Regions from separate parts of the Mesorhizobium sp. M1328 genome, predicted to be linked through region 1. Evidence: riboswitches for the same ligand, from Rfam matches in the RefSeq annotation. Region 1 holds a riboswitch; each other region holds the start of a gene.
The links. Region 1 has a riboswitch for cobalamin ahead of metE (5-methyltetrahydropteroyltriglutamate--homocysteine S-methyltransferase). Riboswitches for the same ligand answer to the same signal wherever they lie in the genome.
Positions count from the first base shown of each region.

Region 1 (9,917 bases):
GTTTCTGTCATGGTCAACACGTTCGGGACAGCGAGGGTTGAGGAAAGAAGGATCGAGCGCCTCATTCTTGAGTTGTTTGATCTCAGACCGAAGGGCATTATCAAGATGCTTGATCTCTTACGCCCTATATACCGCAAGACCGCGACCTATGGCCATTTCGGCCGTGAAGAGCCTGACTTCACCTGGGAGAAGACAGACAGGGCCGACGAATTGCGTCGCGAGGCAGGACTTGCCGCCCCGTGAGGGGCTGGCGCCGAACGGATTGGCAAGCGGAAAGCCCATTCCCACTGGCCAGACCGGCCCGCGGCCGGCATGCCAGAAAGCCGGTGGGTTTTTTGGCGGAGACATGAATTATGCCGGACTATGACGTGCTTTGTATCGGAAATGCCATCGTCGACATCATCGCCCAGTGCGACGAGGCGTTCCTGGAGACCAACGGCATCATCAAGGGCGCAATGAATTTGATCGACACGCGGCGCGCCGAACTGCTCTACAGCCGCATGGGCCCGGCCATCGAAGCCTCCGGCGGCAGCGCCGGCAACACGGCGGCGGGCGTCGCCTCCTTCGGCGGCCGCGCCGCCTTCTTCGGCAAAGTCTCCAACGACGCACTCGGCGAAATCTACGCGCATGACATCCATGCCCAGGGCGTCGCCTTCGACACCAGGCCGCTTAACGGCGAACCGCCGACGGCGCGCTCGATGATCTTCGTCACGCCGGACGGCGAGCGCTCGATGAACACCTATCTCGGCGCCTGCGTCGAGCTCGGCCCGGAGGACGTCGAGGCCGACAAGGCGTCGGGCGCCGCGGTCACCTATTTCGAGGGCTATCTGTGGGACCCGCCGCGTGCCAAGGAGGCGATCCGGCAGACGGCGAAGCTCGCCCATGCCGCCGGGCGCGAAGTGTCGATGACATTGTCGGACTCGTTCTGCGTCGACCGCTACCGCGACGAGTTCCTCGATCTCATGCGCTCCGGCACCGTCGACATCGTCTTTGCCAACAGCCACGAGATCAAGTCGCTCTACCAGACCGCGTCATTCGACGAAGCGCTGGCGCGGATCCGCAAGGACTGCAAGATCGCCGCCGTCACCCGCTCGGAAAAGGGCTCGGTGATCGTGCGCGGCGACGAGACCGTGACCATCAATGCGACCAAGATCCGCGAGCTGGTCGACACCACCGGCGCCGGCGACCTCTACGCCGCCGGCTTCCTCTACGGCTACACGCAAGGCCGCAGCCTGAAGCAGTGCGGCGATCTCGGCTCGCTAGCGGCCGGGCTGGTCATCCAGCAGATCGGCCCAAGGCCAAGGCAGAATCTGCGCCGAGAGGCCGAGCAGGCGGTATTGCTGTAGGTGGGGAGCCAAGAACCAGCTGCCCACCCTTCTTAATCCAGCCCGAGCCTTTTCTTCAGTTCCGCATTCTCCTTGCGGAGACGATCGGCAAGCAGGCTCTTTAGCCGCTTGTTTTCTTCCTCGAGCGCGACGAGATCCTTCAGCCCGTCACTGTCCGCCGCCGGCGCCGCCGCCTTCTTCCAAAGATAATATGTCTGTTCCGAGATGCCGGCTTGCTTCACCGCACTCTTGAGAGTAGCGCCGCCGGCGATCGAGGTCTCGATCTGCGCCAGCTTCTGGGCACGATCCTTCGCGGAGTAGCTCTTTCGGCCTGTTCGCGCTGACGGCGGTGCTTCAGTGGCCGCGGATATCGGCTTGGCGCCGTTCTTGCGGGCAGGCGAGCTCGCCTCAGCTTCTGGCTTCCTCGACCGCCGCGCTCTCGCCTTCGGTTTTGGCGTTTCCGTTTTGTCTGCCGGTTCGCTAACTACTGCTGACTCGGTTTCCAGAGGATTGGCCATGAAATGCTCCACTCGCGGTTCGTGCAAAGGTTCAGCATCAAGGACCACTACAGTAGAGTCAACAAGCTGACGATTTAACGGCTCGACTTCCTTTGTTGTCTCGGCCATCGCCGCGGCGATGTCGAAATTGCCCCAGATGGAACGTGCGGATTTTTGATGATTGCGCTTTTGTTTGACTTCCACGGTGAATGGTCGCGTCTGCCGCCTCATAGTTCCTTCCTGAATAGGAGAATGAAGTCGCCGCTCGAATTTTTGGCGCTTCCTGCTTAGCGCGGAGCATTATCGTATAGCCGCTCAACGGGCAAGTGATGCCGGTTCGATGGCTGACCCATCTGGGGGATTTGAGCGGCTTCGCGCGTCCTGCGCATGCCTGTAAGGCCGGCAAGTTTTCTGGGTTAGCAGGCGCGCACTGTGGCAGCTTGGCTTGTACGGCGAGGCCATGGTTGAGTGAGGCGAAACAAATCCAGCCCCGCGGTCAATCCCGAGGCTTCCAACAATGGCGAAGAGAACATCTTCACTCGTTCCTTTTGAGCACAAGACCTTCCGTTCGCTATGGTCGGCTGCACTCATTTCGAACCTTGGCACCCTAGTGGAAGGTGCGGCGGCAGCTTGGCTGATGACGAGCATCGCCACCTCCCATGGAATGGTGGCGCTCGTCCAGTCATCGACCACCCTCCCCTACATGATCTTCTCGCTCGCGGCGGGAGCGCTCGCGGACAAGTTTGACCGTCGCCGGATCATGTTGACTGCGCAACTGCTGATGGTCTGCGTATCCGCCTTCCTGGCGTTCCTGACCTATGCGGGGAACGACACCCTGGACCCTTCTGGGTCTCACCTTCCTAATCGGCTGTGGTTCGGCATTGCACGATCCCTCTTGGCAAGCCTCCATGGGAGATATCCTGCCTCGCGAACACCTGCCAAGCGGGGTTGCGCTCAACGGCATGAGCTACAATCTCATGCGCAGCATCGGGCCGGCGATTGGCGGCATAATCGTGGCCACAGCCGGTGCGGCCTTCGCGTTCCTCTTCAACGTCCTTTGCTACTTCGCTCTGAGCTGCGCTGTTGCGATGGAAAGCCGAACGGGCACGACAAGCGCTGCCGCGGGAGGCTTTCGGCAGTGCGATGGCGGCGGGCTTCCGTTACGTGCTCTTGTCGCCGAACCTTCTCAAGGTGATGTGCCGGAGTTTCATTTTCGGCCTCACCGCCGTTGTCATTTTGGCTCTCCTGCCGTTGGTCGCTCGCGAACAGATCAAAGGGACCGCAGTCACCTACGGCGTGATGCTCGGCTTCTTCGGCCTGGGAGCGATTTGCGGCGCGCTCCTCATCGGGCGGGTCCGAGAAGTTCTCTCCAACGAATGGGTCATTCGCGGTGCGTTCTTTGTATTGGCGATCAGCTGCTTCTTTCGGGCATGGAGCGAGCACGTTGGGCTGAGCTGTCTCAACCTCATGCCAGCCGGTGCGGCCTGGATTCAATCATTCTCGCTGTTTAACGTCACAGTGCAGCTTTCGGCGCCGCGGTGGGTGGTTGGACGCGCCCTCTCTCTATCAGACGGCCACATACGGCGGCATGGCGGCGGGAAGCTGGCTTTGGGGCGAACTGGCGGATGTCCAAGGTGTTTCGGGAGCCTTGCTCGTCCGCCAGCTGGTTCTTGTGATTGGGGGACTGATGGGCATCCTTCTGCCTCAGCCGGATTTTGAAACGCTCAATCTGGATCCGACCAACAAGTTCAGCGAACCGACGCTGCAACTTGACCTGCGGCCACGAAGCGGTCCGATCATGGTGATGGTCGACTATCGTGTCGATCAGAGAGATCCAGACTCGCCCACAATAATTATCTGAATTTCAGCAGTAATTTTTGATCGCCCATTCGTGCTGTGTACCAGCCCTGTGTCTTGCGCAAGTGGTCACGAACGGCTGCCGGAGCCTCGAAGACGCCCTAAAAACACATGCTGCGATTTTTGAACACGCTTGACGTGTTAGATTAATTCATCCACAATGCGTGTGTTGAACACGCGAGGTGAGTTATGAACATGAGAGAGCTTAGGGTTCGACTGGGCATGACTCAAAAAGATTTGGCAGAGCAGATGGCAACGACGCAACAGACTGTGGCCCGTTGGGAAACAGGCAAAACGCAGTTGAACGTCGAGCAGATCAAGGACCTTTGTCTCACGTTGAAATGCACGGTCGAGGAGCTGTTGGGCTGGAAGATTGATGTCGAGGAGTGGCGCACGAGCCCGTTTGCAATTGCCGATGCCGAAACGCGATACGGCACGCTCAGAATCAAGACGACTGTTGGCAGCCGCCAATATCCTATCGATGAAAAGGCGCGTGAATCGATTTTACGTCAGTTGAAGGAACTTCATAATCTTCGTAGAAATAACACAAGCAGGCCATGGCTGTATTGTTGGAGCCTTGACAACAAAATACTCTTGATAAATCCGCAATATGTCCGCACCATTGAGCTTATCGGTGACGATGTAGAGGAGATGCCAGAGTATTATCATCCAGAAATCTATCGGGCTTTGGATGACTGGGATAAGGGTGAGGTTTCAGGAAAGCTGAAGAAAGAATGCGATGCCATCATCGCAGAGATGGGTGATCAGGAAGCCGTGCGCATGGCCTCCTATGTTCGCGTCACATATGACGACGGAGAAGATGAGTGGAACTTCTTGGATGAAGAAACCGCTACGACTTTCTTCGGATTGGAAGCTGCGACCTTCGACGTTCCCCAGTGTAGTTTCGCCGAAGTGGAGGAAGAAGGTTACTACCGAGCGCGATACGCCAACCTTGATCGCGTCGCGGTGATGGAGGTTCCAAGCGACCGTTATCACAGATTGACCGCGCCCGAGGAAGCTTAGAACCATCCACGAAGGGCGCATGTTACATCTCGACCTTGCGTGGTGCGTTTTCAGTACGAGATGACGTTAAGCGTAGGTAGTGGCAGGTAAGAGTGCTCGACCAGAAGCTCAACTGCCTCCTCAATATCGCTGCCGATGTGCGGCAGGACACGTCCACGGGAGCGTGGATAGGCGTGAAGTTCCTGCACTCCACGGTCCGCTCTCCCATCGCCGGTGTGTGCCCGACGCCATCTTGTGGACGAGCTTGGCCGCCTGCACCCGGTTGTATTCCGGCTTGCGGTCCGCCTGGGCGGTCCGCCGCGATGGCTATCTCCATGTCAATCGGCGCCGAACTTTGACTGCCCGCTGCTTTCGATGAATTTGGCGAGGTCCCGCGCATAATCACTCTTGGTCTTCTCCTTGAGGCCCTGTGTCGCGAACTTGTGGTCCAGCAGGGCAAACAGGTCCAAGTCCCCTTCCGCCTGTGGCGCTGGCTTGCCCTCACCGCCCTCGGCTTCCCAATTGGGGACCGCTTCTGCGCGCTGCACCGTGGCGATTGTCCGCCCAAGACGCATCACAAGATCGAACGCCAAACCGTGCGCGTGCACGACGATTTGCCGCTCAGGCCTCATTTGGACAGGACTTGAGCTGGCCCGGTGGTTTGAGCCGGGTTACCTTGAGCCGGTGGGCTGCGAACAAGCAGTTCGAGGCATTGGCCTCGATCACTTCGCAACACGCCGCGGCGCCTGGCCTCGGTGTGCTCCCCCCGAAATCGTTGTGTCATATCACCGAGGGCATCACGGCCAACAGCTTCCACATGGGCAACAGCCTCGCCATTGAGCCGAATGTGGTCGCGAGCAGATCACCAACGAAGCGGTCGGAACCTCGGAGCCGAAGTTCGACGCCGAGGTGGTTCGCATGATGCGCTAAGCAGCACCACGGCGCTTGCCGGTATGTTTGCTGCCGGCAGCCGACGAACTCCTATCCTCCTGGACAAGGGCGCCGTGCGTCATTGCTTTGATTTACCGGCCGCTCAAGGCTTCCACAGTTTTCGCTTTCGAGGCGACCTTTGGAACATGCCAACGGAAATTTAACATAACGACATAAACATTTCTTTATGCGGCGTTGACAAAGAAGCGAACTGCTGTAATTGTCTCCCGCGTCGTGGTTCTCCGTACGGCGCTGCCGCAGCGGAGCTAAGAGGGAAGCCGGTGCGATGCCGGCGCTGCCCCCGCAACTGTTAGCGGCGAGCCAACCCCACTGATGTCACTGAGGCGAATAGCCTTGGGAAGACGGGTAGAGGCTATGACCCCGCGAGCCAGGAGACCTGCCACGGCGAATTACGTCCACGGGCGGGGTGTCTCGGTGGCCGCTGCAGCCTGGCGTTCGTGCCGGCCTGCTAGCGCCTTCCTTGTCACCGACGCCCCAACCATCGGGGTCTGGCATGACTGTCTCTCAGCAAATTCCTGTAGCAACGCTCGGCGTGCCCCGCTTCGGTCGTCGGCGAGAACTGAAATTCGCGCTTGAAAGCTACTGGTCCGGAAAATCGTCCGCTGCCGACCTTCTCACGACCGCGAAGGCGCTCCGTGCCGCTAGCTGGGAGGAGCAGCACGATCGCGGCGTGTCGAAAATCCCGTCGAACGACTTCTCGCTCTACGACCATGTGCTCGACACCGCAGCCATGGTCGGCGCCGTTCCATCCCGTTACGGCTGGAATAGCGGCGAGGTTCCACTTGACATCTACTTCGCAATGGCGCGGGGCAACCAGGGTCAGACGGAGGATTGTCGACACGCTGGTCACCAGCAGGCGGCTCATCGGTCTGATGTAACCGCGATGGAAATGACCAAGTGGTTTGACACCAACTATCACTACATTGTGCCGGAACTCAACGATGATCAGACGTTCGCCCTCTCGTCGACGAAACCGGTCGATTACTTCATCGAGGCTAAAGCTCTCGGCGTTCACACACGCCCAGTCATCCTTGGACCGATCACCTTCCTCAAGCTGGCGAAATCGCCTGCCGAAGGATTCGATCCCATCGCGCTCCTGCCGCGGCTGCTGCCCGTCTACGAGCAACTCCTGCAGAGGCTGAAGCTGTCTGGAGCCGACTGGGTGCAGATCGATGAGCCAGCGCTTGTCCTCGATCTGAACCCGAACGAACGAGCTGCGTTCGAATTCGCCTATGGCCAGCTGTCGAAAGCCGCGCCCGAGCTGAAGATCATGCTGGCTACCTATTTCGGGCCGCTGGGAGACAATCTCGAAACCGCGGTTTCTCTGCCCCTGGCCGGGCTGCATATTGATCTCGTGCGCGCTCCCGAGCAGCTGGAAACGGTGGGTCGGCTCGCACCGAAGGATCTGGTGCTCTCGCTTGGCTTGATCGATGGCCGCAACGTCTGGCGTGCGAACCTGCCCGCCATTCTCGACCGCATCAAACCGATCGTCGCCGGCTGGCCCTTGGACCGCGTCGAGATCGCGCCTTCTTGCTCGATGCTGCATGTGCCGATCGACCTCCGCATGGAGACGGAACTCGACGCGGACATCAGGTCGTGGCTCGCCTTCGCGGCCCAGAAGACCGACGAGTTGGTGTTGCTTGCCCGGGCCCTGTCCCAAGGCAGGGATGCGGTGGCAGGCGCGTTGAAAGCGTCTGCCGAGGCCGCCGCCACTCGCGTGACATCCACGAAGATCCATGACCCGCTGGTTGAGGGGCGGATCGCCAGCATTGACGACAGCATGAAGCGACGAGAGAGCGCTTTTGCCGAGCGCTCCAGAGTCCAGGCCGGCACGCTCGGGCTGCCGCCGTTCCCGACGACGACCATCGGGTCCTTCCCGCAGACGCCGCAGGTACGCAGGGCGCGGGCCGCTCATGCGAAGGGCCAGCTGAGCTATGTCGACTACGAGACCTTCCTGAAGAAGGAGATCGAGGCTGCAATTCGCTGGCAGGAAGAGATCGGGCTGGATGTGCTGGTGCACGGTGAGTTCGAACGAAACGACATGGTACAGCATTTCGGCGAGCAGCTGTCCGGCTTCGCCTTCACCCAGCATGCCTGGGTGCAGAGCTATGGGTCGCGTTACGTGCGCCCCCCCATCATCTTCGGCGACGTATCGAGGCCCAAGCCGATGACGCTGCGCTGGTGGCAATTCGCCCAGTCGCTTACGGAAAACCCTGTGAAGGGAATGCTCACAGGCCCGGTGACCATTCTCAACTGGTCTTTTGTTCGCGACGACGTACCCCGCTCCGAAGCATGCCGCCAGATCGCGCTCGCCATCCGCGACGAGGTGACGGATCTCGAATGGTCCGGCGCAAGGATGATCCAGATCGATGAGGCCGCGTTTCGCGAAGGATTGCCACTGCGCCAGTCTGACTGGAACGACTATCTCGACTGGGCTGTCGAATGCTTCCGGATCGCTTCAACGGGTGTAAAGGACGCGACTCAAATCCATACCCACATGTGCTACTCGGAGTTCAACGAGATCATCGACGCGATCGCTGAAATGGATGCGGATGTCATTTCGATTGAGACATCGCGCTCGAAGATGGAACTGCTGGACGCCTTCACGAGCTCCAAATATCCGAACGAAATCGGTCCCGGAGTCTACGACATTCACTCACCACGCGTCCCGGAAGTCGGCGAGATTTCGGATCTCGTCATGCTTGCCCGCGAGCGACTGTCGGATTCCCAACTGTGGGTAAACCCGGACTGTGGCCTCAAAACACGCAAATGGGAGGAGGTCCGCCCTGCCCTGATGAACATGGTCGATGCAGCACGTGCGCTCCGGTAGAAAGTGTAGGCCGGAGGGTTTCCTGGTTGCTCACCATGTGGTGAGTGACCGGCTGCCGCATGTCGGCCGTGAATGTGCCAAAACGCGATCACATCTTTTGAAATAAGTCACTCGAGCGAAATGTGCACTTTCCTTCGGCACGTGTATTAATCGCGCAGGAGTACCGTTTTCTCCCTGTGACGTGTCGAGTTCGATTCTCGGCTCGGTTCATCGAAATGCGCGGGTACATACATGACAGGTTCCTTCACTGGCCGCCGGGTTCGCTGTTCACCGGTTGACATCCGATGGCAAGCGTTCCAACGCGGCGGCGATCTGGCGCTTCGCTGCTGAGGGCAGAGGCAGGATGGGACGCGGGGGGTCGGCACGGCAAATGTCGAGTAATTCGGCAAGTGCATAGACGACGCGAAGGCTCGAGAACTCCTTGAAGAGGCTCCAGAGCGGCGCAAGCGTGGCATCGATCCGTCGCGCTTCGGCCGCATCGCCCTGTTGCGCCGCCGTGACGATCTTCACGCAGACCTCGGGCAGGATGCCGGCGAGGACGCTGTACCATGTGTCGGCGCCGGCGATTATGGCCTCTGCAGCGTTCCAGTCGCCGCTGTAGCCGATCGAGAACCCTTCCGGCACAGTGCGCCTCTGGTCGGCCAGATGGCTCTTGATCGCATCGCCCTTGTCTGTCGGATTCTTGATAGCGACAATCCCACCCACCTTTGCCAGGCGGCTGACGAGTGCTGGGGTGAAATGGAAATGCGTCGTTCCTGGATTGTCGTAGACGACGATCGGCAGGCCGCTCTCGCACGCCACCGTCGAGAAATGTTCGAACACCTCGTCATCAGTGAGCGGGGTGTAAGAGGCGGCGGCAAGCAACCCCGCGGCAGCCCCAAGGGCCTTAGCGTCCTGCGCGAGCCTCACTGCTTCGTCGGTGCGCAGCGCGCCCACACCCACCACGACCGGCATTTGTCCTCCGGTTTCGTCCAAGGTCTCGGCGAGCGTCCGTCGCCGTTCCTCGCGCGACAGATACATGTAGGTGCCGGTGCTGCCGAGAAGACCGATGGAGTCGACCTGAGCGGCGCCAAGCCGAGCAATCAGCTTGCGCAGAGCAACGGTATCGACGCGGCCGTCCCGATCGGTCGGCGTGATGGGAAACGCGGAAAGGCCGCTCAGGAATGCCATGGCAAGGCTCCGGGTTTGTACGTGAGCGCAGGACTGGCCGGACGACAGGTCATCACAAGGCGTCCAGAGCCCGCCGCAGGTCGGCGATTAGGTCATCGACGTCTTCAAGACCCACCGAGAGACGCATGAGGTCCTCGCCGACTCCATCGGCCAGATGCGCATCCTTGCGGATCGGCTGACGAGCACGGGTCAGGCTTGCCGGATGATAGATGAGGCTGTCGGCATCGCCGAGGCTGACAGCCCGGGTGATCAGGTTGAGCCGGTCCATCATCCGCCGCGCGCCCT
Region 1 covers NZ_JAMYLO010000021.1:62,151-72,067, forward strand. Annotated here, with positions in the region: gene metK (methionine adenosyltransferase) at 1-243, shown strand, start outside; gene NKH23_RS27855 (adenosine kinase) at 354-1,346, shown strand; gene NKH23_RS27860 (transposase) at 1,379-2,053, opposite strand; partial or broken gene NKH23_RS27865 (MFS transporter) at 2,340-3,656, shown strand; gene NKH23_RS27870 (helix-turn-helix transcriptional regulator) at 3,869-4,702, shown strand; gene NKH23_RS27875 (hypothetical protein) at 5,020-5,274, opposite strand; cobalamin riboswitch at 5,830-6,030, shown strand; gene metE (5-methyltetrahydropteroyltriglutamate--homocysteine S-methyltransferase) at 6,126-8,462, shown strand; gene NKH23_RS27885 (dihydrodipicolinate synthase family protein) at 8,730-9,632, opposite strand; gene NKH23_RS27890 (trans-sulfuration enzyme family protein) at 9,685-9,917, opposite strand, start outside.

Region 2 (9,917 bases), on a different contig from region 1:
GCGCCCGCACGACCCGGGATACGGCCTCGCCAACCGAGCGCGGCTTCGGCTTTTGCGGGTCCGTGGTGTCGAGCACGATCACGTCGGCGTTTTTGCCGAGCGTGGCAAGCGCTGCCGAAAAGCCGCCGATAAAGGCGACGTCGGCCGAGCCTTCGAGGATGTCGCGGCCGGGGTCGTCGCCGGTATGAACCAGAAGGTCGGCCTCAGCGATGCGGCCCTCAAAAGCGCCGGGCGCCGAAACGCCTTCGCCCTCGGAGCCGCCATAGGCGTGCGAGGTGGCGTCGAGGTAGGCGCGGCCGATCTCTTCGCGCGCGGCCCAGTCGCCGCTCGACAACAAATCCTCGACACCGGCGCCGTAGGTGCCGGGTGAGGTGCCGAAAATGCGCGGGCTGATCTTCCCGTCTGCACGCGTCCTCGCCGCCAGCGGGTTTTCGGAAGCGTCCTCGTCGCGGGCGGCGACGGTGTTGGCCGCGGCGTCGATCAGCGCGATCTGGGTCGGGAACATGTCGCGGAACAGGCCTGATATGCGCCATGTAACGTCGACGCGCGGGCGGCCGAGCGTTGCCGGCGGCAGCACCTCGATGCCGGTGATGCGGCCGGTGGCGGAATCCCATTGCGGCCGGCAGCCCATCAGCGCCAGGCCTTGCGCGATCTCCTCGCCGCCGGTGCGCAGCGAGGCCGAGCCCCAGAGGTCGATGACCAGCGAGCGCGGCCAGTCGCCATGCGATTGCATGTAGCTGCGCAAGACCTCGTCGGCGGCCGCCCTGCCGAGATCGAAGGATGTCGGCGTCGGCATGGTGCGCGGGTCGGCGGTGAACAGATTGCGGCCGGTCGGCAGCACATCGCGCCGGCCACGCGCTGGTGCACCGGCCGGACCGGCAGCGACATGTCGGCCGTCGAGGGCGGCAAGCAGTGCGGTTTTTTCAGCTGCTGCGCTTTGCCGCCGTACCGGATCAGCCTCGCCTTCCGGCGAGCGACCGTAGATATGCAGGCCGTCCTTGATGGCGAAATCCTTGAGATCGCAGAGCCAGGCGTCGACGCGGCGCAGCGCTTCGTCGGGAGCGTCGGTTTGGGCAACCCCGGCGTCCGAGGCGAGGCCAGTTTTTTGCGCGGTTTCGACGATCAGTCTCGCCAGGCGGTCGCGGCGGCGGCGGTCGAGCCCGTCGGCCTGGGCATATTCGTCGACCAGTCGTTCAAGCCTATGCTGGTTTTCGTCAAGCCCGGCGCCGGTCAGCGGCGGCGGCAGATGGCCAAGGGTGACGGCGGCAATGCGCCGCTTGGCCTGTGCTGCCTCGCCGGGGTTGGAGACGATGAACGGATAAATGACGGGCAGGGCGCCGGTGACGATTTCGGGAAAGCAGTTTTCGCTGAGCGCGACGGTCTTGCCGGGCAGCCATTCCAGCGTGCCGTGGGCGCCGACATGGACGATTGCATGGATGCCGAGCGACTTGCGCAGCCAAAGGCCAAAGGCGACCAGCGCATGGCGCGGCGGCAGCGTCGGGTCGTGATAGTCGGCGCGGCGGTCGGCTGAGCGCCCGCGGTCAGGGGCGAGTGCCACGGTGACGTTGCCGAAGGTGGCTGCGCGGAAGGGGAATTTTGCGGCGGCAGGCGCTTGAACACCCCCCTCTGTCCTGCCGGACATCTCCCCCTCAAGGGGGGAGATTGCGCTGTTGTCTCTGCTTTCGCCAATTACCGAGGGCGTTAAGGGAGAGCCGGCGGCGAAACCGCCGATCTCCCCCCTTGAGGGGGAGATGTCCGGCAGGACAGAGGGGGGTGCCTCGCACAAACTTGTGTCATCTTCCGCATTCCCCCATGCGGCCGTCACGGCAGCTATCGCCTCAGCAGGCAATTCCGCCGAGTACTTGAGATAGTCCTCAAACCCCAACCCTTCACCTCCACGCTCCAGCATCTCCAGCAACTTGCGCGGCGTTTGCGGAATCCCTTCAACGGCGTAGCCCTGTTCGCTGAGGTCATGCAGCATCGCCAGCACGCTGGACGGCACGTCGAGGCCAACCGCATAGCCGGTGCGGCCGGGGGCGCTCGGATAGTCGGGGATCAGGATGGCGAGCTTGCGTTCCGCGCGGGGCGTCCGCTGCAGGCGCACGAAGGCCTCGACACGGTTCGCCACTTGCGCCACGCGGTCGGGCTCAGGCCGGTTGGCGAAGGCGCGGAAGGCCAATGCGGGATCGGTTTCGCTTTCGCCCTTGAATGAAATAGCGCCGGCCAGGATGCGGCCGTCGAGCTCGGGCAGGACGACATGCATGGCAAGGTCGGCGGGCGCCAGGCCGCGCTGATTGGTTTGCCAGATGTCGCGGCGGGTGGTCGCGACGATGACCTGGAACACCGGTACGCCGGCGCGGTCGAACAGGGTTTCGACGCCGGGCTCGGCACCCGAGGCGAAAGCCGTCGCAGTGATGATGGCGGCAGGCTTGAGCGTTGCAAGCGCGGTTTCGACAAAGGCGAGCGATGCCGGGTCCTTGAGGCTGGAGACGAAGATAGGGACCGGCGCTATGCCGCGCGCAGTCAGCGCTTCGAAAAGCGCATCGATCGGCGCGACATCGGCGGCGAGCAGCATCGAGCGGTAGAACAGGATTGGCACGACGTCTCCCTCCCCCTCGAGGGGAGGGTGGCCCGAAGGGCCGGGTGGGGTCGTTGCGGCAGTGCTCGACGTTTTTTTCTGTCGGCGCGCTTCGGAGAGGACCCCACCCCCGGCCTGCGGCCGGACCCTCCCCTCGAGGGGGAGCGGGACGCCGCGTTCTGCGACCCCCAGTCCCGGCTCGTAAAATCCCGCCTTTGGCACGCTGACTGGTTCAGCGACCGCCACACCCGATCCGGCGAGACTTGCCAACCTCTGCACCAGCGCCGTCATATTCGCCGGTCCGCCCTCGCGGAAATAGCCAAGCAGGCCGTCCAACTCCTCGCGCGGCAGCGTCGAGCCTTCGATCAGCCGCAAATCCTCGTCGTGGCTCTCGCCCGGCAGCAGCGCCAGCTTGATACCGCGATTTCGCGCGACAACGGCGAGCTGATCGCAGCCATAGCGCCACCAGTCATAGCCGCCGAGGATGCGGACCAAAATGACCTTGGCGTGGCGGGCGACGCTGTCGATCCAGAGATCGACGGACATCGGATGGCGCAGGTCGCGCAAGGCGGCGAGCCGCATCGACGGCAGGCGGTCCGCATCTGCCTTCCACGCCGCCGCCAGCCCGGCCAGGTCGCTGTCGGTGAAGGACAGCGCCACGACATCCGCAGGCGTTTGCCTGAGATCGACAGGCTCGGCGAGATCGTCGAGCGAGGCGGATGTCGTGGTGAGGATGTGCATCGCGGCTCGTACCTGGGGTCAGCCGGCGAGGATACGCTCGATGGCCGGGCGGTTCAGCCCTTTCAGGCCGATGACAACGAGGCGCGAGCGGCGATCGTCTTCAGCGGTCCAGGCGCGATCGTAATAGTGGTTGACGCGCGGACCGACGGCCTGCAGCAGGAGCCGCATCGGCTTGCCGCCGACTTCGACGAAACCCTTGACGCGCAACACGTTTTCCTCCTCCGCAGCCGTGGCGACGCGTTGTGCCAGTTCGTCCGGGTTGGACACGGACGCAATGTCGATGACGAACGAGTCAAAGTCGTCGTGTTCGTGGTCGAGCTCGTCGTCGTGATGGGTCTTGCGGTTCTCGATGTCGTCCTCGACGGCAAGGCCGAGGCCGAGCAGCACCGACGGATCGACCTTGCCTTGCGAAGTCGGCACGATCTTCACCGCCCGGCCAACATGCTTGCCGATGACGGCATTGGCGCGGGCCGCGCCGTCTGCATTCAGCAGGTCGCTCTTCGACAGGATGATCAGGTCGGCGCAGGCGAGCTGGTCCTCGAATACTTCCTCGACCGGATCGTCGTGGTCGAGCGTCTCGTCCTGTGCGCGCTGCGCCTGCAGGGCGTCCATGTCGTTGGCGACGCGGCCATCAGCCAGCGCCGGTCCGTCGACCACGGCGATGACGCCGTCCACCGTGACGCGGCTTTTCACCGACGGCCACTGGAAGGCCTGGACAAGCGGCTTGGGCAAAGCGAGGCCGGATGTCTCGATCAGGATGTGGTCGACCCTCGGCGTCAGCGACAGGATCTGGTCGAGCGCCGGAACGAAATCGTCGGCGACGGTGCAGCAGATGCAGCCATTGGCCAGCTCGACGATGTTTTCCTCGGGGCAGGTGTCCGTGCCGCAGCCCTTGAGGATCTCGCCGTCGATGCCGATGTCGCCGAACTCGTTGACGATAATGGCTAGCCGCTTGCCTTTGGCGCTTTCGAGCAAATGGCGGATCAGCGTCGTCTTGCCCGCGCCGAGAAAGCCGGTGACTACAGTGCAGGGAACGCGCGAAATGGAGGCAGCGGTCATATCAGGTCCTTCAAAAGGTCAAGGGGAGGGATGCGGGCAACCAGGCCGCGCTTCAGGCAATCGGGACGGCCGCGCCATGGAATGAGCCCATCCGTCGAGGTGGCGAACAGCTTTGCGCCGGTCACGAGATCGGCGCCGCTGGTCGCGGTCAGGTCGCCGAAGACGTAACTCCAGCAGCCGTCGCGCAGTATGGCGGCGCTGAGCCGGCGCTTGCAATTACCGAGGCATTCGACGGTGTGGATTTTAATGTTTTCGCAGGAAGCGGCGCGGCGCGTGTCCTCGGCGAGCAGTTCGCCGGCGCGCGGACGAGCGTCCGAACCGGTCTCGTCACGGCAGGACGAGCAGACGATGACGGTAACGCCGGCCGGGGAATCACCATGGCCGGACAATAAATCCGCTGTCTCAGCCGGAAAACTGCTGTCGCGTTCCAAATCAGGCTCCTTGCCCGGAAAACCCGCCAGGCGATCGGATTCTTATGTCCTAGACGGCAGGTCTCCTGGCTCGCGGGTCATCGCCTGGGTGCCGCCTTCCCGGGAATATCCCAGTGGTTTTCGGCCTTGGCTCGTCGCTTACAGTTGCGGGGACAGCCGCGGATTTGAAATCGAGATTTCGCACCGCATTCCCTCTTGGCCCTTGCCGTTGCGGGCAGGGGACCGTCTGGAATGGATTTAGGCTTTTGCAGGCGGTGGTGTCAACGCACGGCTACGACACTGCAATGTCGGCCAAAGGCTGTCATGTCCCGCCTTCCGGCAGTGCCAGGATAACTTGCCGGATTGCTTGATAGCCATCGCCATAGTCCCAATCATGACTGATCGCCAGATTTTGACCTTCTTGCCAAACCGCGTTGTCCAGAAGGACTTCGCCACTAATAAGCGTGCCGTTCAAGCCTGCCAGAAAGGTCCGTACAAAATGGCCTCCGGGGGGTACCGAAGCTGTGAACAGCTTTTCCAGCTTGGCATAGAATGCTGGATAGCCTCGGCTTAGCGAGCATAGCTCGGTAGTGGCTTGGGAAATGACGGGTCCGCCATAGATTTTCCAACGGGCATTGTTGCGCCAGATGTTCCAACGGGCGCTGCTTCGCTGCCAAATCTCTACCTCGGCCTGTATGTCGTCGCAGACATGATCAGCCAGCCCCTCAATGGCGACGTGGAAAACACCACGGATAAATTTTTCAAACGCCTGATTCAATTCTTGTTCGCGCGTGTCGCCGAAGCCAGCAAATGATTCAATGACCGGCTGAACATCAAGCAGCGGAGAGAATATGTAGATTTCAAGAACGAGCCGACCGTTAGAACCCGTCTCGAACACCTCAGCCTCAAACCGAAGTTGCCTCGACTGGAGCGTGACGTCCTGCTCTCTACGTATTGCATCTATTCCATGTGCAATCAGCGCACCATGGATCATGTCGAGCACTTCGTGCGATGCCATTACAAACCTACCAGGTTTCTTGGAGCGTCTATGACAGACGCTGTGGGGGTTGGCCATCTTTCTGACTGGCCAGCGCCGGCCCAAGATCACCGGCAGCTGTCACCTCGATGCGCTCAAGCCCGAGCCAGCCCTGCATCTGCTTCAATTCTTTGAAAAGCTCGGCAGCGGTTTGTGGCGGGGCGCCGGGCTCCGCATAGGCGGCATGGACGCGCAACACGCCGGCCGGGCGGTCGGCCCTGAGGTCGACGCGCCCGACGATGCTGTCGCCGAGCAGGAACGGCAGCACATAATAGCCATACTGGCGTTTTTCGGCCGGCGTGTAGATCTCGATGCGATAGCGGAAGTCGAACAGCCTTTCCGTGCGCGACCGCTCGAAGACGACAGGATCGAACGGCGCGAGCAAGGCGCGCGCCTCGATCCTGCGCGGCAAGCGGGCGTCCTTGTGGAGATAGGCTGCTTTGCTCCAGCCTTCGACGCTCACCGGCAACAGCTCGCCGGCCTCGACCAGCTCCTCGATGCGACCCTTGATATCGGCGGGCGAGAGGCGGAAATAGTCGCGCAGATCGCCTGCCGTGGCGACGCCGTGGGCGCGGGCGGAGATACGCAGCAATTCGCGGTGGGCGTCCTCGGAGGATGGCACTGGCAAAGCGAGTACCGCTGGCGGCAGTACGCGCTCCGGCAGATCGTAGAACCGCTCGAAGCCGCGGCGATACGCGGTGGTGATGCGGCCGGCCCAGAACAGCCATTCGAAGGCATGCTTGGCATGGCTCCAGCCCCACCAGCCGCCCGAACCCTTCTGGCCTTCGAAAGCCGAAGCCGCGATCGGGCCTCGTTCGGCGACCTCGCGATAGATGTCTTCGATATAGGCGGCGTGCTCGCGGCCCCATTTGGCCAGTCCGCTGTACATTTCGTCGCCGCGCTCGGCCCGCTGCATGCGCCAGCGCATCAGCGGATAGGTCTCGACCGGCAAGAAGGAGGCTTCGTGCGCCCAATATTCGAAGACCATGCGCTTGCGCGTTGCGGCGGCGGCGTCGAGCAGCGCAAGCTTGTAGGGGCCAAGCCGCGAATAGAGCGGCATATAGTGGGCGCGCACCACGGCGCTGACGGAATCGATCTGCAGCAGGCCGGTACGGGCAAGCACCCGGGCCAGATGCCTGCGGTCGGGCGTACCGGCGGGGCGGGGGTCATTGAATCCCTGTGCCGCCAGCGCGATGCGACGGGCCATGCGAAGCGAGATTTTTTCTTTCATCAAGGGGTATCCTGATGATGTTGGACACAGCAGAGAATCTGCGATTTCCGTGCCATGCTAGCAGGGTTTTGGCGGCATCCATGTCAGGAGAGAAAAGTGGAGTAGAAAGTGAAGGAAATCAAACAGGAGCGGATCGGACCAGTTTTCCCGGATATGCCGTCCAGCACCGCGATTTGAACAAGGTTTGACTTGCTTCGCCGAAAGCGCTGCGCTAACCCTCGCCGCGTTGCAGCATAGAGCCCCTTAAAACGGTTCAGTGGTTAAACTGTCACGCTTCCGCAAGTGGGTCCGGTGCTGTAATCAGAGTGGATTGGCCGCCAACGGAAACTGCAGCATGAACGCACTTTTAGGTTCGTACCTGCCCATAGTCCTGTTCATCGGCGTGGCGCTGGTGGTCGGGCTGGCGCTGCTCGCCGCACCCTTCCTGGTGGCCTACCGCAACCCCGATCCGGAAAAGCTTTCGGCCTATGAGTGCGGCTTCAACTCGTTCGACGACGCCCGCATGAAGTTCGACATCCGCTTCTACCTGGTGTCGATCCTGTTCATCATCTTCGACCTGGAGGTGGCCTTCCTGTTTCCTTGGGCGGTGTCGTTCAGTCAGATCGGCATGCTCGGTTTCTGGTCGATGATGGTGTTTTTGGCGGTGCTGACCATCGGCTTTGCCTATGAATGGAAGAAAGGAGCGCTGGAATGGGATTGAGCGACAATTCCGGCACGCTCGTCGCGCCGAAGCCCAAGGGCCTCATCGACCCCAACACCGGCAGGCCGGTGGGGGAGGACGATCCATTCTTCCTGGAGATCAACAACGAGCTGGCCGACAAGGGCTTTCTCGTCACCTCGACCGAGGCGCTGATCACCTGGGCGCGCAGCGGCTCGCTGATGTTCATGACCTTCGGTCTCGCCTGCTGCGCGGTCGAGATGATCCATACCTCGATGCCGCGCTATGACTCGGAGAGGTTCGGTGTCGCGCCGCGCGCGTCTCCGCGCCAGTCCGACATCATGATCGTTGCCGGCACGCTGACCAACAAGATGGCGCCGGCGCTGCGCAAGGTCTACGACCAGATGCCCGAGCCGCGCTACGTCATCTCGATGGGCTCCTGCGCCAATGGCGGCGGCTATTATCACTATTCCTATTCGGTGGTGCGCGGCTGCGACCGCATCGTGCCGGTCGACATCTACGTGCCCGGCTGCCCGCCGAGCGCCGAAGCGCTGCTCTACGGCATCCTTCTGCTGCAGAAGAAGATCCGCCGCACCGGCACGATCGAACGGTGAGCGGCATGTCCCAGGCGTTGAATGACCTCTCGACCTATCTCGGCGAGAAGCTGACCGGCCGGATCGGCGAGGCGGTGCTCGCCTATGGCGAACTCACCATCTCGGTCGAGCCGCGCGACCTGATCGAGGTGGTGACCTTCCTGCGCGACGACCCGAAATGCCAGTTCATCTCGATCATCGACGTCTGCGGCGCCGATTATCCGTCGCGGGCAAAGCGCTTCGACGTCGTCTATCATTTGCTGTCGCCGAGGCAGAATATCCGCATCCGCATCAAGGTCCAGGCCGACGAAGAGACGCTGGTGCCGTCGATCACCGGCATATATCCCGGCGCGGACTGGTTCGAGCGCGAGACCTACGACCTCTATGGCGTGCTGTTTTCGGGCCATCCCGATCTGCGGCGGATCCTGACCGACTACGGCTTCGAGGGCCATCCGCTGCGCAAGGACTTTCCGCTGACCGGCTTCGTCGAGGTGCGCTACGACGACGAAGCCAAGCGCGTCATCTACGAGCCGGTGGAATTGAAACAGGAATTCCGCAATTTCGATTTTCTGTCTCCGTGGGAAGGTACGGATTACGTGCTTCCGGGAGATGAGAAGGCAAAGCAGTAAATGGCTGAAACCTCCGTTCGCAACTTCAACATCAATTTTGGCCCGCAACATCCAGCGGCGCATGGCGTTTTGCGCCTCGTGCTGGAGCTTGATGGCGAGGTGGTCGATCGCGTCGATCCGCATATCGGGCTTTTGCATCGCGGCACGGAAAAGCTGATCGAGCACAAGACCTATCTGCAGGCCGTGCCCTATCTCGACCGGCTCGACTATTGCGCGCCGATGAACCAGGAACATGCCTTCGCGCTTGCCGCGGAGCGGCTGCTCGGTATCGAGGTGCCGAAGCGCGGGCAGCTTATTCGAGTTCTCTACTCTGAGATCGGCCGCATCATGTCGCACATCCTCAATGTGACGACGCAGGCGATGGATGTCGGCGCGCTGACGCCGCCGCTGTGGGGCTTTGTCGAGCGCGAAAAGCTGATGGTGTTTTACGAGCGCGCCTCGGGCTCGCGCATGCACGCGGCCTATTTCCGGCCGGGCGGCGTCCACCAGGACCTGCCGCAGAAGCTGATCGAGGACATCGGCAAGTGGATCGACCCGTTCCTGAAGTCGGTCGACGATCTCGACGCGCTTTTGACCGGCAACCGTATCTTCAAGCAGCGCAATGTCGACATTGCCACCGTCTCCTTGGCGGACGCCTGGGCCTGGGGTTTTTCGGGCGTCATGGTGCGCGGCTCGGGTGCACCCTGGGACCTGCGCAAATCGCAGCCCTACGAATGCTATGCCGAGCTGGATTTCGACATTCCGATCGGCAAGAACGGCGACTGTTTCGACCGTTATCTGGTGCGCATGGAAGAGATGCGCCAGTCGGCGAAAATCATGCGCCAGTGCGTCGACCTGTTGCTCGGCAAGGAAGGCGCGGGGCCGGTGTCTAACCTCGACGGCAAGGTGGTGCCGCCGAAGCGCGCAGCGATGAAGCGCTCGATGGAAGCGCTGATCCATCACTTCAAGCTCTACACCGAAGGCTACCGGGTTCCGGCCGGCG
Region 2 covers NZ_JAMYLO010000006.1:192,853-202,769, forward strand. Annotated here, with positions in the region: gene NKH23_RS14965 (cobaltochelatase subunit CobN) at 1-3,319, opposite strand, end outside; gene cobW (cobalamin biosynthesis protein CobW) at 3,338-4,378, opposite strand; gene NKH23_RS14975 (DUF1636 family protein) at 4,375-4,809, opposite strand; cobalamin riboswitch at 4,848-5,051, opposite strand; gene NKH23_RS14980 (DUF6348 family protein) at 5,111-5,806, opposite strand; gene NKH23_RS14985 (winged helix-turn-helix domain-containing protein) at 5,835-7,055, opposite strand; gene NKH23_RS14990 (NADH-quinone oxidoreductase subunit A) at 7,390-7,755, shown strand; gene NKH23_RS14995 (NuoB/complex I 20 kDa subunit family protein) at 7,746-8,327, shown strand; gene NKH23_RS15000 (NADH-quinone oxidoreductase subunit C) at 8,333-8,935, shown strand; gene NKH23_RS15005 (NADH-quinone oxidoreductase subunit D) at 8,936-9,917, shown strand, end outside.
Region 2: it holds a riboswitch for cobalamin, as region 1 does, so the genes downstream of both, NKH23_RS14975 (DUF1636 family protein) here and metE (5-methyltetrahydropteroyltriglutamate--homocysteine S-methyltransferase) in region 1, are expected to answer to the same signal.

Region 3 (9,917 bases), on a different contig from region 1:
GGGCGGCTTCGGGGCCACCTCTCCCCCGCTTCGCGGCGGGCGAGGAACCCAGGTCTTGAGAGGTCGAGGGCAACCTCGGCAAGCGTCATCCGAGTTGGATCTTCCTCTGAACGTTCTGCCTGATCGCCAAAGCCCTCAGAATTCTATCCCCTGCTGCGCCTTCACGCCGGCGGCAAAGTGGTGCTTGGTCACGCCCATCTCGGTGACCAGGTCGGCTGCCTCGACCAGCGCCGGCTTGGCGTTGCGGCCGGTGACGACGACATGCAGGCCCTCGCGACGCGCCTTCAGCGCTGCGACCACCTTTTCGAGGTCGAGATAGTCGTAACGCAGCGCGATGTTGAGTTCGTCAAGCACCACGAGGCTGATCGACGGCTCGGCCATCAGCTCGAGTGCCTTGGCCCAGGCGGCCTCGGCCGCCGCGATGTCGCGTTTCAGGTCCTGCGTCTCCCAGGTAAAACCCTCGCCCATCGCGTGCCAGACGACGCGGTCGCCGAAGGCAGCAAAGGCGTCCTTCTCGCCGGTGTGCCACTTGCCCTTGATGAACTGGACGACGCCGACGCGCTTGCCGTAGCCGAGCATTCTGAGCGCCAGCCCGAAGGCGGCCGTGGTCTTGCCCTTGCCCGGACCGGTGTTGACGATCAACAGCCCTTTCTCGACCGTCTTGGCTGCAACCTCGGCGTCCTGCACCGCCTTGCGCTTGGCCATCTTGGCGCGGTGGCGTTCCTCGTCCTTGGGATCGATGTGGTCGGTATCAGCCATGTCATTTCACCCTGAGCGGCAGCCCCGCCACCATCAAAAGCACAATGTCCGCGACAGAGGCGACGTCTTGGTTCAGCCGGCCGGCGGCGTCGCGAAACCGTCTTGCCAGCGCATTGTCCGGCACGATGCCCTGGCCGACCTCGTTGGACACCACGAACCAGGGGCCACGCGGCCGCGACAGCACATCCGCCAGCCTTCGGCATTCGGCCTCGACATCATGTTCGGCCAGCATATGGTTGGTCAGCCACAGCGTCAGGCAGTCGATCAGCACCGGCTGGCCGTCAGGCAGCGCCTCGATCGCGCCGGCAAGGTCGAGCGGCGCATCGATGGTCGTCCAGCCGGCACCGCGGCGCGAGCGGTGCAGCGCGATCCGTTCGCGCATCTCCTCGTCATAGGCTTGCGCCGTCGCGAGATAGCTCCACGGCGCCGGACAGGCACTCACCAGCCTCTCGGCATGCGCGCTCTTGCCGCCGCGCGCACCGCCGATGATAAGGGTCAGTGCCCCGGCAGCGCGGTCAGGCAAAGCTGTCGCGCAGGCTGGTCGCCGTGCCGGTGAAGCGGCCGCGCACCACGCCGACGACCGCGCCGAGCACCAGCCAGAACACCAGATTGGTCAGCGTCACCGCCACCACGAACTGGTGGTGCAGGCCTTCCGGGATCGCCGTCTCGAAACTGTCGGGCTGCGGCGCGCCAACGATATGCGGCGCGACGATCAACGCCACCGCAAGGACCGCCAGCGGCAGCGATCTGCGGAAGGCGATAAGGCCGAGACCGGCCGCGGTCGCCACCACTGTTGCCCACCACCAGATCTGGCGTTGGACAAGGTCGGCCGCCGGCATCGCCGGCAGTTCCGGCGGCAGGCCGAGGCCCGGCGCCAGGGTGAACACGGCAAAGCCGGCCAGCCCCCAGAACAGGCCCTGACGCCAATTCCCGATGCCGCCGGCGAACTCCGAAACCGCAACCAGGACCAGCGCAAAGCCGATACCGGTGACGATATTGGCAACGACGCTGAAGGCAAAGCGTTCGAAACCGTCGGCCGGCGCCCAGCCTTCGTCCTCCGCCGGAGCCATTGCTTCAGCCGGCGCGGCGCTGCTCATAGCCATCGTGCCCCCGGCGTTTTCGACCGGTGCCGCAGGTGCGGCGGCATGGTCATGGCCGCCGCCGGCCTGTTCGTAGACTTCCGCCTTCAGGATGAGCGGCACCGTGGCATAGGCCTGCATGCAGGCGAGAGCGACGCCGGCCACAAGCCCTGCGATCGCCGCGATGAACACGACGTTGCGAAACAGTGTCATGATGTCAGCCCCTTGTCAGTGGCAGGGAAAGCCCATCGAGTGGCGATAGTCGTGCGCGGCATTGTGGACCGCATCGATATGCGAGAAGCCGACAAAGCCCATGACGAAAATGCCGAGAAATGCAGCAAGCGCCAGCTGCATGAAACGCGACTGCGAGGAGACGGAAGCGCCGAGCGAGACGGAAGCGGTATTCATGTCTTGTCCTTTCGCCCTCCACCCGAGGGCATAGAAGTCAGTTTCCTGTCGCCGGCAGGTCTCCTGGCTCGCGGATCAGCGTCCTTCCCCACCTTCCCGAAGGCGAACCTTCAGTGGCATATGGAGAGGACTACCGCACACAGTTGCGGGGGCAGCCACGGCATTGGGCAAACAATTTCGCCCGCACCGCATTCCCTCTTGGTTCCAAACGGAACCGACGACATCAGCGACTATAGGCAGAATCGCCGCGCCCGGCAAACCAAATTCCGCCGGATCGTGTGGCGAATGCGCCGCCTCGCAAGCTCGCCGACCGGCACTGCGATTGACAATTTTTACCGCCGGGTGTCGCTGGCGGATGGGGAAGAAGCCGGCATGCAACCCAGCCCGAATGAGCGCGGTCCCTACAACGGTCTGACGCGGGCCGAGCCGACGCTGCCGTCATCGGCCTATTGGGACATCGCGGCCTACCAGCGCGATCTAGAGGCCATCTGGTATCGCAACTGGCTGCTGGTCTGCCGCGAGGCCGACCTTGCCCAGCCGCTGGCTTTCAGAACGTTCCGCATAGGCACGCAGGAGGTCGTCGTGCTGCGCGACGAGACCGGCGAATTGCGCGCCTTCCACAACACCTGCCGGCATCGTGGCTCGCAGCTTTGCCAGCAGAGCGAAAGGCCGGCTGAAGGCGCGGCTCATCACCTGCCCTTACCACGCCTGGTTCTATTCGCTGCGCGGTGATCTGGTGCGCGTGCCATCGAAATCGCTGCCGGACGGTTTCGACAAGGCCGATCATCCGCTCTACCGCGTCGCGCTTTCGGTGTGGCGCGGTTTTGTCTTCGCCAACCTCGCCGAGGATGTTGCCGGCTCAGCTGAAACATCCTTCGATCCGGCATCCGGCGACCTCGCCAACTGGCCGCTGGAAACGCTGCTGAGCGGCCATGTGCTGCGCAAGGTGATGAACTGCAACTGGAAGATCTTTTGGGAAAACTTCAACGAGTGCCTGCACTGCCCCGGCGTCCACAAGGACCTGTCGCGGCTGGTGCCGATCTATGGCCGCGGCCTGATGGGCCGCCACGACGATCCCGAATGGGCGCGCCACGCCGACAATGACGCGCCGGAATTTTCCGGCGGCTTGCGTGCCGGGGCCGAAACCTGGTCGCGCGACGGACGCGTTCACGGCTCGGTCTTTTCCGGCCTGACGCCGGCCGAACGTACCGCCGGGCAGACCTACGCCACCAGCCTGCCGTCGATGTTCGTCGTCGGCCATGTCGACTATGTCAGGACCGTGCGGCTGGTGCCGCTTGGGCCGGAGCAGACCGAACTCACCGCCGAATGGCTTTTTTCGCCCGAAGCGCTCGCCGATCCGGCGGCGGATATCGACAACATCATCGCCTTCGGTACCCAGGTGCTGGAGGAGGATGCTGATATCTGCGAGGTCAACCAGATGGGCCTGCGCTCGATGCGCCACAAGGCCGGCGTGCTGATGCCCGAGGAATATGACTTGCACCGCTTCCACAACTGGGTGCGCGAGCGGCATGCCGCACTTCAAAGCGATTTGGGCAGATAGCGCCAGGTGACGAAGCCGCAGACTGCCGCCAGCAGGCCGAGTGTCGCGAAAACCGCGCCCAGGCCGAAGAACGCCAGCACCACCGAATAGACCAGCGGCGGCGTCAGCTCGGAAAAGTCGAGATAGGTGCGGTAGACCGCCGCCATCTGCGCCCGCTCATACGAGCGCACCGAGCGCATGAAGGCGGTCGAGCCCAGCGCATCGAGCGCGATGGTGAAGAGGGCACCGCAAAGCAGCAACGCGCCGGTGACGAGCGGTGCGGCCTCGCCGACGGCGCCGGCCGCCAGCAGCGTCGCCGACATGGCGAAATAGGCGAACGTCATGGTGCGCCGGCCGCCGAAACGCCGTCCCGCCCTGCCCCAGAAGATGGCCATGAACAAAAGCGCATTGCCGGCCGAAACCAAGAGGCCGCCGGCCAGCTTGCCCTCGCCGGTGATCACCATGAACAACGGCCCATAGACGAAGAACGTCGTCCAGAAGCAGGAGCGGCCGAAGGCGATCAGCCAGGCGAGTCTCAGCCTTGGCTGCGCGACGAAGCGGCCGATATTGGCCAGCGGATTGACCGGCCGCGTCTTGCCGGGGCGGATCGACGGGTTGTCGCCAAGCCGATAAGTCCAGAACAGCGCCAGCAAGGCCATGGCGAAGACGGCCACCGCGCCATGCGCGGCATAGATGCCGAAACGCGTGTAGAGGAAAATGCCGAGCGTCGGCCCGGCGGTCCAGGCAAGCATCGACCACGCCATGCGCAGCGACTCGGCCTGCATGAAATCGGTCTTGCGGATATGATCCATGATGTAGAGGTTGAGCGTGATCGCCAGCGCGCCGGCGCCGACGACGCGGCAGAGCATGCCGACCACCTGGCCGGCCAGGGTATGGGTGACGAAGAACAGCGAGCCGGCGGCCAGCAGGCAGGCGCCGGCGGTATAGACCCAGCGCCGGGCAAAGCGGGCGATCAGCATCGGCATGAACAGCGTCGCCGACAGGCCGAGCATCGCCACGATCGTGTAGAGGATCGAAACGATCTGCTCGTTGTGCAGGATCTCGTAGGCCTGGATCGGGATGACGCTGGATACGGTGGCGCGCGCGAAGGATTCGACCGCATAAAGCGAGGCGAAGGTGCGGGCATCCGCCGGCCGCAAGGCCGCGAGCCAGATCGGATGGCGCACATGGGTAGCCATTGCTTTCCCCGAAGCCGAATCGCCCGAAGCAGGGTTTGGAGCACAAATCTGCCGCGGCGATTCCTTGCCGGGTAACAGGAAACCGACGCCTTCACGGCAAAAAGCGAAGCCGGCCAAAGGCTTTCCGGCTCTGGCCTAAAGCAGCTCTGATGCCGACCGGCACCAACGCGACGCAAGGCCCTGCTTCTTTTGACGGTGGCAACCGTGATAGTCGTCTTGCCGGGGCTGAACCAAGACAGCGAGACCAATGAGCATCGCCACGCCGACCGCAGCCGTTCAGGATCAACCGAAGTCGAAGCGCATCGCCGCCATCGACATCGCACGCGGCATCGCTTTGCTTGCTATGGCGAGCTATCATTTCACCTGGGACCTCGAATTCTTCGGCTACACCGATCCCGGCCTCACCGCCTTCGGCTGGTGGAAAATCTACGCGCGCTGCATCGCTTCGAGCTTCCTGTTCCTGGTCGGCATCAGTCTCTATCTCGCCCATGGCAAAAAAATCCGCTGGACCGGCTTCTGGAAGCGCTTCGCCATGGTTGCCGGGGCAGCACTCGCAATATCGCTGGTCACGCGCATCGCCACGCCCGACGGCTTCATCTTCTTCGGCATATTGCACGAAATCGCGCTCGCCAGCCTGCTCGGCCTGGCGTTCCTGCGCCTGCCGGCGCTGCTGACGCTGCTTGTCGCCGTATTCGTTGTCGCTGCGCCCTTCTACCTGCGATCCGAAACTTTCGATCAGCCGGCTTTGTGGTGGGTCGGCCTGTCGGCGACCAATCCGCGCTCCAATGACTACGTTCCGCTGCTGCCGTGGTTCGGTGCCGTGCTTGCCGGCATCGCGGTTACCAAGCTCGCCTCCACCTCCGGCGCGCTGACGCGGCTGTCGGCCATGACGCCCGGCCGCTGGGCAAACCCGCTGGTCTTCATCGGCCGGCACAGCCTTGCCTTCTATCTGATCCATCAGCCGGTGCTGATCGGCTCGGTCTGGCTGTTTTCGCAATTCATGCCGGCGCAGGTCGAAACCAGGGAGGTGAATTTTCTGAAATCCTGCCAGATATCCTGCGAGCAGGCGCGCGACACCGAGTTCTGCTCCAGCTATTGTGCCTGCATGCTGGACACTCTCCAGGGCGAAGCCTCGCTTGAGCGGCTCTACAGCAACGACCAGTCCCCGGAGTGGAAGGCGCATATTGGCGAGCTCGCCGGCATCTGTACCGCCCAAACCGAGGCGGGGGAACCGGGAACGCGCTAATCGAGGGAGGACAACAATGAGCGACACTCACCCGAAACCCGTGCAGCAAAATCCTGGGCAGCCGAAGCTTGGACACATCCCATGGCCGCCGCTGATCTATACCGCCGCCATCATCGTCAGCGTCGCGCTAGGGCTGTTCTATCCGCTGCCGTGGATCGGCGATCTTCTCGGCGACATCCTGTTCGCCGCCGGCCTTGTCGGGTTGGTGGCGGTCGCCGCGCTCTGGTTCACGGCAATCCGCACCATGATCCGCGCCAAGACGACGCTCAACCCGAACGGCGTGCCGGACCATCTGGTGACCACCGGCCCCTTCGCCGTCAGCCGCAACCCGATCTACCTCGCCAACACATTGCTGCTGGTCAGCCTCGCCTTTGTCTCTGGGATCGCCTGGTTCCTGCCGCTGGCGGTCATCGCGGCGTTCCTGACGCAGAAGCTGACGATCGAGAGCGAGGAGAAGGTGCTGACGGCCAAATTCGGCAAGAAGTACCGGGACTACGCCAAAAGGGTGCGGCGCTGGATTTGAGCCGAGGCTGACACCGCGCTTATGTGGTGACGCCGAGTTCCACCAGCCGCTCGACGCAGGATTCCTCTGCCTGGTCGAGCTCGGCCAGCGTCTCTTCGAGGTCGCGGCGTTTCTGGCGCAAATCCTCGCGCTTTTCCTCGATGCGCTTGATCATCAATTTGAGTTGGCCGACCTCGCCGGGCGGCTCCCTGTACATCTGGATGATTTCGCGGATCTCATTGATCGAGAAGCCGAGCCTCTTGCCGCGCATGATCTGGCGGATGAGATGCCGGTCCGACGGACGGAACAGCCGGGTGCGGCCGCGCCTTACCGGCTGCACCAGCCCTTCGTCCTCGTAGAAGCGTAACGTCCGCGTCGACACGTCGAATTCGCGGGTCAGCTCCGTGATCGAATAATATTCCCGCATCGTCACTCCAATGCCCCGGCCACGCCGCGAGTTCCAACTGGCCGGCGCCGCCAACGTCCAGGCGCGTACCAGAATCGGCGGACAAGGCACCTTCCAAAGCCTCGCACGGCATTTACGTAAAAGTCAATTGAGGTGCCGTTCAGCGCACGCCGAACCACCATGTGGCAAGCCCGAGAAAGGCAAAGAAACCGACGACGTCGGTGACCGTGGTGACGAAAACCGCCGAAGCCACAGCCGGATCGATCTTGAAGCGGTCGAGCAGCAGCGGGATAAGGATGCCCGCCAGAGCCGCCACGAACATGTTGATGATCATCGCAGCCGCAATGATGCCGCCGAGATTGCGATCGTGGAACCAGGCAGCAGCCACGAGGCCGATCAGGATGGCGAAGATGATGCCGTTGATGAAGCCCACCCCGATTTCGCGGCGGATGATGCGGCCGGCATTGTAGATGTCGAGGTCCCTCGTCGCCAGCGCCCGCACCGTGACGGTCATGGTCTGCGAGCCGGCATTGCCGCCCATGCCGGCGACGATCGGCATCAGCACCGCCAGCGCCACGATATGCTCGATGGTGCGGTCGAACAGGCCGATCACCGAGGCCGCGAGGAAAGCCGTCAAAAGATTGACCAGCAGCCACGGCACGCGCGAGCGCGAGGTCGAAAAGATGCTGTCCGAGAGTTCTTCATCGCCGACGCCGCCCATGCGCAGCAGATCTTCCTCGGCCTCCTGCTGGATGACGTCGACGACGTCGTCGATGGTCAGCACGCCGACCAGCCGCTCGTTCTCGTCGACGACGGCGGCGGACAGAAGATCGTATTGCTCGAATTCGCGCGCCGCCTCTTCCTGGTCCATGGTGGCCGGGATGGCATGCCTGGTCTCATGCATGACCTCTTCGACCTTGACCGAACGCTTGGTGCGCAGGATCTGGTCGAGGTCGATGGCGCCGAGCAGCTTGAAGCTCGGATCGATGACGAAGATCTGGCTGAAGCGGTCGGGAAGATTGTTGTCCTCGCGCATGTAGTCGATGGTTTGGCCGATCGTCCAGAAGGGCGGCACCGCGACGAACTCCGTCTGCATGCGGCGGCCGGCGGTCTCTTCGGGATAATCGAGCGAGCGCCGCAGCCTGATCCGCTCGGTGAACGGCAATTGCGACAGGATCTCGTCCTGGTCCTCCTGGTCGAGATCCTCGAGAATGTAGACGGCGTCGTCGGAATCGAGCTCCTGCACCGCCTCGGCGATCTGCGCATTGGGCAGATTGTCGACGATGTCGCGGCGGATCGCCTCGTCGACCTCGGTCAGGGCAGAAAAATCGAAATCCTTGCCCAGCAATTCGACCAGGGCGCGGCGCTGTTCCGGGTGCAGGGCCTCGAGCAGGTGGCCGAGTTCCGACTGGTGCAGATCGTCGACTTCACGCTTCAGCGTCAGCGTATCGCGATCGGCGATCGCTGCACCGATCTGGGCGAGAAACGACGACAGGATGACGCCGTCCTCGTCATAGATGTCGGCGCGGCGCTCCTCGGCGGCCCTGGCGCCGGTCATGTATTCGTCCTGGCCTTCCACCAGCGCCTCCCGCCATCGGATTTCCGGATAAGGTGCCTGTCAGGTCTAGACCATGATCCTGAAAAGTGGAAACCGGTTTTCCGAAAAGATCTTGGTCGAACACAAAGATGGAGCGGCGGCATGATTTGGCTTGAGAATCGGCCTCTCCGTGCGCAACGGACGGATATCAGACGACCTTGCGAGCTGCCGGTTGCTCAGGTTGATAATTAGATAATTCTAATTTAGTATCTCTATAATTACCGCTAATAAATGGAGGGTGTTTATGGCGAAGTATCTGTTTACCAGCCTTGCGTTGGTTTGTTCGGGAATACTTTTGAGCCCGATTACCGCCGAGGCAAAGGCCTTCAAATCTTTTCAGGGCAAGGAATGCAAGCCTGACTACAAACGGCTTTGCCCAATGACACCGATCGGCAAATGCGACCTTCAGAGCATGATCGAGCAGTTGTCACCCGCCTGCAAGGCTTTCGTCGAGAAGCACCGATAATCCAGCTCTGGTACCGCCGCTGACCAACCGCCGGGTAGTCCGCGACAACGCTAGGTGTGGTGTGCTCGCCGTTCCAGTTGGGGCATCGTTCGCCCAACAACATTAATCCCAGTGGCCGGGCAGAACGGCACATGCTGCACCGGGAATGAGGCGAGGCCGACAGTGCGACGGCCTCGCTGGTATGGACTGGAAGGCTTCCCGATCAGGCGGCGTGGCGCTGGGCCTCAGCCGCATAGCGGTCCAGGAGCCCGCTCCAGCCACCCTCGGATTCGAAGGCCTGGCGCGCTGCCTCCGCGGTTTCGCCCATGTTCTCCAGAAGCCTGTGCTCGAGTTCCACACGCGTCGCGTTCTCGCCGAGTGCGACAAAGCGGATCTCGACTTCGGTCAGCAATGCCGGATCGTAGCGCCAATCGGCTCCAATGCGCCAGGCGAGCGTCAGCCTGGACGGCGGATCCCAGGCGAGAACCTCGCCCCAATCGCATTGTGACCCATCCTCACCGATCTCGTACCAGCGGCCGCCGGCTTTCGGTTCGATCACCGCGGTCGTCAGGGCGGATTTGCCGATCGAGTGCGAAGCCGGCCACCAGCGCCCGAACCCTGTCGTGAACACATCGAATGCCTTGTCGAGCGGCACCTCCACCGTCACCGACTTCCTGACCGGCGCGGGCTTGATCATGGTCGTCATTTCCTCTTCTCCTTGCTGTTGTCGACTTCC
Region 3 covers NZ_JAMYLO010000006.1:226,159-236,075, reverse strand. Annotated here, with positions in the region: gene cobO (cob(I)yrinic acid a,c-diamide adenosyltransferase) at 136-759, opposite strand; gene cobU (bifunctional adenosylcobinamide kinase/adenosylcobinamide-phosphate guanylyltransferase) at 761-1,282, opposite strand; gene NKH23_RS15170 (CbtA family protein) at 1,275-2,051, opposite strand; gene NKH23_RS15165 (CbtB domain-containing protein) at 2,067-2,246, opposite strand; cobalamin riboswitch at 2,283-2,480, opposite strand; gene NKH23_RS15160 (Rieske 2Fe-2S domain-containing protein) at 2,532-2,978, shown strand; gene NKH23_RS15155 (SRPBCC family protein) at 2,884-3,807, shown strand; gene NKH23_RS15150 (MFS transporter) at 3,786-4,985, opposite strand; gene NKH23_RS15145 (heparan-alpha-glucosaminide N-acetyltransferase) at 5,233-6,231, shown strand; gene NKH23_RS15140 (methyltransferase family protein) at 6,248-6,754, shown strand; gene NKH23_RS15135 (MerR family transcriptional regulator) at 6,774-7,160, opposite strand; gene mgtE (magnesium transporter) at 7,300-8,697, opposite strand; gene NKH23_RS15125 (hypothetical protein) at 8,981-9,202, shown strand; gene NKH23_RS15120 (SRPBCC family protein) at 9,405-9,887, opposite strand; gene NKH23_RS15115 (ArsR/SmtB family transcription factor) at 9,884-9,917, opposite strand, start outside.
Region 3: it holds a riboswitch for cobalamin, as region 1 does, so the genes downstream of both, NKH23_RS15165 (CbtB domain-containing protein) here and metE (5-methyltetrahydropteroyltriglutamate--homocysteine S-methyltransferase) in region 1, are expected to answer to the same signal.